DNA from 2 places in the Mesorhizobium sp. M0862 genome. Region 1 is predicted to be linked to the other one. Evidence: riboswitches for the same ligand, from Rfam matches in the RefSeq annotation. Region 1 holds a riboswitch; the other holds the start of a gene.
What was found. Region 1 has a riboswitch for S-adenosylmethionine ahead of metX (homoserine O-acetyltransferase MetX). Riboswitches for the same ligand answer to the same signal wherever they lie in the genome.

Region 1 (3,405 bases):
CTATCGGGAGATTCTGGCCTTGCGCACCGACAACTCCCACGCCGATGTGATCATCGCCGATGGCGTTCAGCACCCGCACAAGGCGACGGACGTGCTGGAATAGGGGCAAACTACCGCTTCAGCAAGAACACCGCTTGCTGGCCGAAGAAATTCCAGAACCACCATGGCATCGACAGGCCGATCTTCTGGCCGTTGCCGTCGAGCGCGGTGGCTTTCTCGACCGAAGCGCCGAGTTCCTCGACCAGATTGACGAAGTCGCGGATGGTGCAGAAATGGATGTTGGGCGTGTCGTACCAGGAATAGGGCAGGTCCGCGGTCACCGGCATCCGGCCCTTGACGAACAGCGACAGCCGCACCCGCCAGTGGCCGAAATTGGGGAAGGAGACGATGGCGCGGTTGCCGATTCGCAGCAGCTCGTCGAGCACCAGCTTCGGGTTGCGGGTCGCCTGCAGCGTCTGAGACAGGACGACGAAGTCAAAACCCTTGTCCGGATAGAATTCGAGGTCGGTATCGGCATCGCCCTGGATGACCGAGAGACCGCGCGCCACGCATTCATTGACGCCGCGCTGTGACAGCTCCAGCCCGCGGCCGTCGACCTGCTTGGTCTCCTGCAGGAGTTCGAGCAGCAGGCCGTCGCCGGAGCCGACATCGAGCACCCGCGACTGCGGCGGTATCAGGTTGGCCACGACTTCGAGGTCGACGCGCTGGCTGCCATTGACGCTCATGAGGCGAGCCCCCTTGCGCGGGCCGCCGAGCCGATGAAGCCCTTGATGGCGGCAAACAGTTCGGGTTCATCGAGCAGGAAGGCATCATGGCCGCGGTCGGTGTCGATCTCGACGAAGGAGACGGAGGCGCCGGCGGCGTTGAGCGCATGCACGATCGAGCGGCTCTCCTCGGTCGGGAACAGCCAGTCCGAGGTGAAGGACACCAGGCAGAAGCGGGTCTTGGTCCCGGCAAAGGCATCTGCCAACCGGCCGCCATGGTCGGCGGCGAGGTCGAAATAATCCATCGAACGGGTCATGTAGAGGTAGGAGTTGGCGTCGAAGCGGTCGACGAATGTCATGCCCTGGTGGCGCAGATAGCTTTCGATCTGGAAATCTGCGTCGAAACCGAAGGTCAGCGCTTCGCGGTCCTGCAGATTGCGGCCGAATTTCCGATGCAGGGCGGCTTCCGACAGATAGGTGATGTGGGCGGCCATGCGCGCCACGGCGAGCCCCTTTTCCGGGCGCTTGCCGTGCTCGAAATATTTGCCGCCATGCCAGTCCGGATCAGCCATGACAGCCTGGCGGCCGACCTCGTGGAAGGCGATGTTCTGCGAGGAATGGCGTGCGCCTGTGGCGATCGGCAGGGCCGAGAAGACGCGCTCGGAATAGCATGACGCCCATTCCAGCACCTGCATGCCGCCCATCGAGCCGCCGAGCACGCAAAACAGCTTTTCGATGCCGAAATGGTCGACCAGCATCAGTTGCGCCCGCACCATGTCGCGGATGGTGATGATTGGCAGGTCGAGGCCGTAGGGCTTGCCGGTGGCGGGATTGGTCGAGGCCGGACCGGTGGAGCCGAGGCAGCCGCCGATGACGTTGGAGCAAATGACGAAGAAGCGGTTGGTGTCGATGATCTTGCCGGGACCGATCAGCACTTCCCACCAGCCGGGCTTGCCGGTCACCGGATTGGTGCTGGCGACATGCTGGTCGCCGGTCAGCGCGTGGCAGACCAGGATGGCGTTGGTGCGGGCATCGTTGAGGGCGCCATATGTCTGGTAGGCGATCTGGAACGGCGACAAAAGCGTGCCGGCGTCGAGCTTCAGCGGCTTGTCAGGGCCAAAACGCAACACAGGGCTCGACGGGTTGTCGGCCTCGTTGTTGGTTTTTGTAGCGCGGAGCGCGGCCATGTGACTCTCCTTGCCCGCCGTCAGGCAATAAAAAACCGGCAATGCGATCGCAAAGCCGGTTACGTCACGCAAACGGCCCTTTAGCGAGTTGTTTAACGTGGCTGCAAGCCGACCGGCCAAATCACCACGGAACTGTTGCGTTCTTCTAGAACTCGTGCGGCCCGGCGTCAACGGCCAGCTATTGCCCGCCTCTCGACATTCGCGGCTACGGCTTGTATTTCCGCTGCGGCCTCCGGACGGAGGCATTCTCGATGGATTTGCGACATGGACAAGACAGCGGACAAGGCACGGCCGACGCCCCGCGCGGGCATTATGGACATCGACGCCTATGTGCCGGGCAAGAGCACGGCACCGGCCGGCGTCGCCAAGGTCCATAAATTGTCGTCGAACGAGAACCCGCTCGGCCCGTCGCCGAAGGCGATCGAGGCCGCGCGCGAAGTGGCCAGCAAGCTCGATGTCTATCCCGACGGCACCGCCCGCCGGCTGCGCGAGGCGATCGCCGAGGTGCATGGCCTCAACCCGGCAAACATCATCTGCTCCAACGGTTCCGACGAGATACTTGGCCTGCTGGCGCAGACCTATCTTGCGCCAGGCGATGAGGCGATTTTTACCGAACATGCCTTCATGGTCTACAAGATCTACATTCAGTCGGCGGGGGCCAAGCCGGTTGCTGTGAAGGAAACTGAGGAGCGCGCCGACGTCGACGCGATCCTGGCCGCGGTGACGCCGCGGACCAAAATCATCTTCCTCGCCAATCCCAACAACCCGACCGGCACCTATCTGCCGTTCCAGGAGGTCCGCCGCCTGCATTCCGCGCTCCCGGGCAACGTGCTTCTGGTGTTGGACGCGGCCTATGCCGAATATGTCAGGCGCAATGACTATGAGGCCGGCATCGAGCTGGCGGGCAGCGCACAGAATGTGGTCATGACCCGCACCTTGTCCAAGCTCGGCCTTGGCGGCGCGCGCATCGGCTGGATGTATGGCCCACTGCACATCGTCGATGCCATCAACCGTGTCCGCGGCCCTTTCAACGTCAACGCAACAGCGATCGAGGCCGGCATTGCCGCCATCCGCGACCGCGCCCATGTCGAGCGCAGTTCGTTGCACAACGAGACCTGGCTTACCTGGTTGAATGAAGAACTGACGAAGCTTGGGCTGCGCGTGACGCCCAGCGTCGGCAATTTCGTCCTCATCCACTTTCCCGACGACAAGAAGCATTCGGCTGAGGCGGCGGACGACTACCTCACCCAGCGCGGCTATATATTGCGGCGCGTTACCGGCTATGGCTTTCCCAATGCGCTGCGCATGAGCGTCGGCACCGAAGAAGCCAATCGCGGCGTCATCGATGCCCTCACGACATTCCTGAAAAGCTGAAACAATGACATCACCGATGTTTGAAAAGATCGCGCTGGTCGGCATCGGCCTGATCGGCTCGTCGCTGGCCCGAATCATCCGCCGCGAGGGCCTGGCCCGCCATGTCGCCATCGCGACGCGCAGCCCGGCCACGTTGGCAC
Region 2 (3,405 bases), on a different contig from region 1:
GCGCGCTGGCCGCCGAGATCGCCGAGGATGCTGCTGCAACCAAGCTGGTCAACGGACTGGGCCTGCGCGTCAATCTCGTTGCCTCGCCTTTCGAGCAACCACTGGGGCAGCGCCGACTTGCCGACATCTGGTCGCGTCAGGCGCGCTGGGCGCGGTTGCGCCGCGTCACTTTCCCGCTGTTTTTCGCACCCGAGATCCTGACCGGCGTCGCCGTGCCGTTGGCGTTGGCGCTGGTGGCGGCAGCAAGTGCCGGCATCAGCCTGCCGGCCACGGTGTTGGCCGTGCTGACGGCGGCCTACATTCCCGAATGCGCGCTGGCCGCGGCCAAGGGCTGGCATCTGTCGCTGCGCATGGTCCCGGCGATGATGGTCCGCGACATGATGCTTCCCGCCATCTGGGCGCGCGGCTGGCTGAGCGGCGCCGTCGATTGGCGCGGCAACACCATGATCATCGGCACCAAGGCAGCCGAGCTGGAAGAGGCTTCGTCGGGAGCGTGACGCCTCGCGGCCTACCCGGCTGCCTTCAGCGCCTGCGCAACGTCCTCCAGCAGATCGTCCGTATCCTCAAGACCGACCGACAGCCTGAGCGTTCCCGGCCCGATGCCAAGCTCGGCGCGAGCTTCGTCGCTGAGGTTCTTGTGCGTGGTGGTCGCCGGATGGGTGATCAGGCTCTTGGCGTCGCCGAGATTGTTGGAGATCAGCACGATGTCGAGCGCGTTCTGCAAGGCGAAGGCCGCCTGCTTGCCGCCCTTCACGTCGAGGCAGATCAGCGTCGATCCGCCCGTCATCTGCTTCTTGACGATGTCGGCCTGCGGGTGGTCGGCGCGGCCGGGATAGATGACGCGGGCGATTTCCGGCCGTCCTGCCAGGAAATCCGCGATCTTGGCCGCGCTTTCCGTCTGCTGGCGCACCCGAACCGGCAGCGTCTCCAGGCCCTTGAGCAGCGTCCAGGCGTTGAACGGCGACAGGCTCGGGCCGGTGTGGCGGAAATAGTCGTGCAAATTCTCGTCGATCCATTTCTTGTCCGACAGGATGATGCCGCCGAGACAGCGTCCCTGGCCGTCAATGTGCTTGGTCGCGGAGTAGACGACGATATGGGCGCCGAGCTGCAAGGGCTTCTGCTGCAAGGGCGTGGCAAAGACATTGTCGACGATCAGCCTGGCGCCGATCGAGGTGGCGAGCGCCGCCACCGCTGCGATGTCGACCACTTCCAGCGTCGGATTGGTCGGGCTTTCCAGGAAGAACAGTTTCGTGTTCGGCCGCACCGCCTTTTCCCAGTTGGCGATGTCGGTGCCGTCGACCAGCGTTGCCTCGATGCCGTATTTCGGCGCCAGCGTCTCCACCACCCAGCGGCAGGAGCCGAACAGCGCGCGCGCCGCAACGATATGGTCGCCGGCCTTGGCGCTGCACAGGAGCGCTGCCGTCACCGCAGCCATGCCGGACGCCGTGGCGCGCGCATCTTCGGCACCCTCCAGCGCGCACATGCGCTTTTCGAACATGTCGACGGTAGGGTTGGCATAGCGCGAATAGATGAAGCCCGGCTCCTCGCCCTTGAAACGGGCCTCGGCAGCCTGCGCCGTCTCGTAGACATAGCCTTGGGTGAGGTACATCGCTTCGGACGTCTCGCCGAACTGGGAACGCAGCGTTCCCCCGTGCACGAGTGCGGTCTGAGGTTTCCAGTTACGCTTCTTGGTGCTCATCGCTTTTGTTCCAGACACAAAAAAACCGGCCGCGAAAGTCGCAACCGGTCCATATGGCCTTGCGGCCCGACGGTCCTTTAGCGACTTGTTTAACGTGGCTGCAAGCCGACCGGCCAAATCACCACGGGATAACGACCCTTTAGACCTCACCTGCGCTTGCGTCAATTGCCGGCTTCATTAAGAGGTTTGTACCAGGCAGGTTCCGCAATAATATCCAGCGGTTTTGCGGCAAGAACCTGCCACAAAGAGACCGACCTTGGAGCGGAGCCAGCCTTTTGCGGCAGACAGGCATTCTTCCCGATCAGGACATTTCCGCGCTGTTTCAGTCCGGCGCGCTGGAGTCGCCGCGCGCGCTCGATGTCGACCAGGTGCAGCCGGCGAGCCTCGATCTGAGGCTCGGCGACAAGGCTTTTCGCGTGCGCGCCTCCTTCCTGCCGGGTCCCGATCATCTGGTGGCCGACAAGCTTCACCGGCTGAAATTGCATGAGTTCAGTCTCGCCGAGGGCGCGGTGCTGGAAACCGGCTGCGTCTACATCGTGCCGCTGCTCGAAAGCCTGGCGCTGCCCGCAAACGTGTCCGCCTCGGCCAACCCGAAGAGCTCGACAGGCCGGCTCGACATCTTCACCCGGGTGATGACCGATCGCGGCCATGAGTTCGACAAGATCGCCGCCGGCTATCACGGGCCGCTTTATCTCGAAGTCAGTCCGCGCACCTTCCCGATCGTCGTGCGCGCCGGATCGCGACTGTCGCAGATCCGCTTTCGCACCGGAAACGCGCTGTTGTCGGAGGCAGAGCTGAACGAATTGCACCGCGCCGAGATGCTGGTGGCGACCGAGCCGCCCAACATTTCCGGCGGCGGCATTGCGCTGTCGATCGATCTTGACGGCGACCAGAACGGCCTGGTCGGCTATCGCGGCAAGCATCACACCGGCTTGGTCGATGTCGACAAGCGCGCCGCCCAGGATGCCGTCGATTTCTGGGAGCCGCTCTACAAGAGCGGCGCCGGCGAACTGGTGCTCGACCCGGACGAGTTCTACATCCTGGTCAGCCGCGAAGCCGTGCACGTGCCGCCGCTCTACGCCGCCGAGATGACGCCCTTCGATCCGCTGGTTGGCGAATTCCGTGTTCACTATGCCGGCTTCTTCGATCCGGGCTTCGGCCATTCGGCCTCAGGCGGCACCGGCAGCCGGGCGGTGCTCGAAGTGCGCAGCCACGAAGTGCCGTTCATCCTCGACCACGGCCAGATCGTCGGCCGGCTGGTCTACGAACACATGCTGAAGCGGCCGCAGGCGCTTTACGGCACCGATCTCGGCTCGAATTACCAGGCGCAAGGCCTCAAGCTCTCCAAGCATTTCCGCCCCGCCGGCTGAACCTTCGATCACCGTCAGGCAAAATACTTGCCTGCGCTGCCTCACCATGCTTGGCTGCCTTTCGGTGGCCGGCAAGAGAACGGCGCGCAAGGGGAACCAAAATGCAGATTTCAAGATGGATCATATCGGCAGCGAGCGCTGCCATGCTGGTGATATCGGCCGGCTCGCTGGCTGAGGCGCAGGAGAAATTGAAGATCGGCACCGAGGGCGCCTATCCGCCCTTCAACACCATCACCGCGGACGGCAAGATCGAGGGCTTCGACATCGACATTGCCAATGCGCTGTGTGCGCAGATGAAGGTCGAGTGCGAGATCGTCACCCAGGACTGGGACGGCA

Region 2: it holds a riboswitch for S-adenosylmethionine, as region 1 does, so the genes downstream of both, NKI15_RS05920 (O-succinylhomoserine sulfhydrylase) here and metX (homoserine O-acetyltransferase MetX) in region 1, are expected to answer to the same signal.

What each region holds. Positions count from the first base shown of each region.
Region 1 covers NZ_JAMYOJ010000007.1:94,551-97,955, reverse strand. Annotated here, with positions in the region: gene NKI15_RS12970 (DUF1330 domain-containing protein) at 1-103, shown strand, start outside; gene metW (methionine biosynthesis protein MetW) at 111-725, opposite strand; gene metX (homoserine O-acetyltransferase MetX) at 722-1,891, opposite strand; SAM riboswitch at 1,952-2,029, opposite strand; gene hisC (histidinol-phosphate transaminase) at 2,156-3,265, shown strand; gene NKI15_RS12950 (prephenate/arogenate dehydrogenase family protein) at 3,270-3,405, shown strand, end outside.
Region 2 covers NZ_JAMYOJ010000003.1:188,195-191,599, reverse strand. Annotated here, with positions in the region: gene NKI15_RS05925 (ceramide glucosyltransferase) at 1-497, shown strand, start outside; gene NKI15_RS05920 (O-succinylhomoserine sulfhydrylase) at 509-1,699, opposite strand; SAM riboswitch at 1,757-1,834, opposite strand; gene NKI15_RS05915 (2'-deoxycytidine 5'-triphosphate deaminase) at 1,975-3,069, shown strand; gene NKI15_RS05910 (ABC transporter substrate-binding protein) at 3,171-3,405, shown strand, end outside.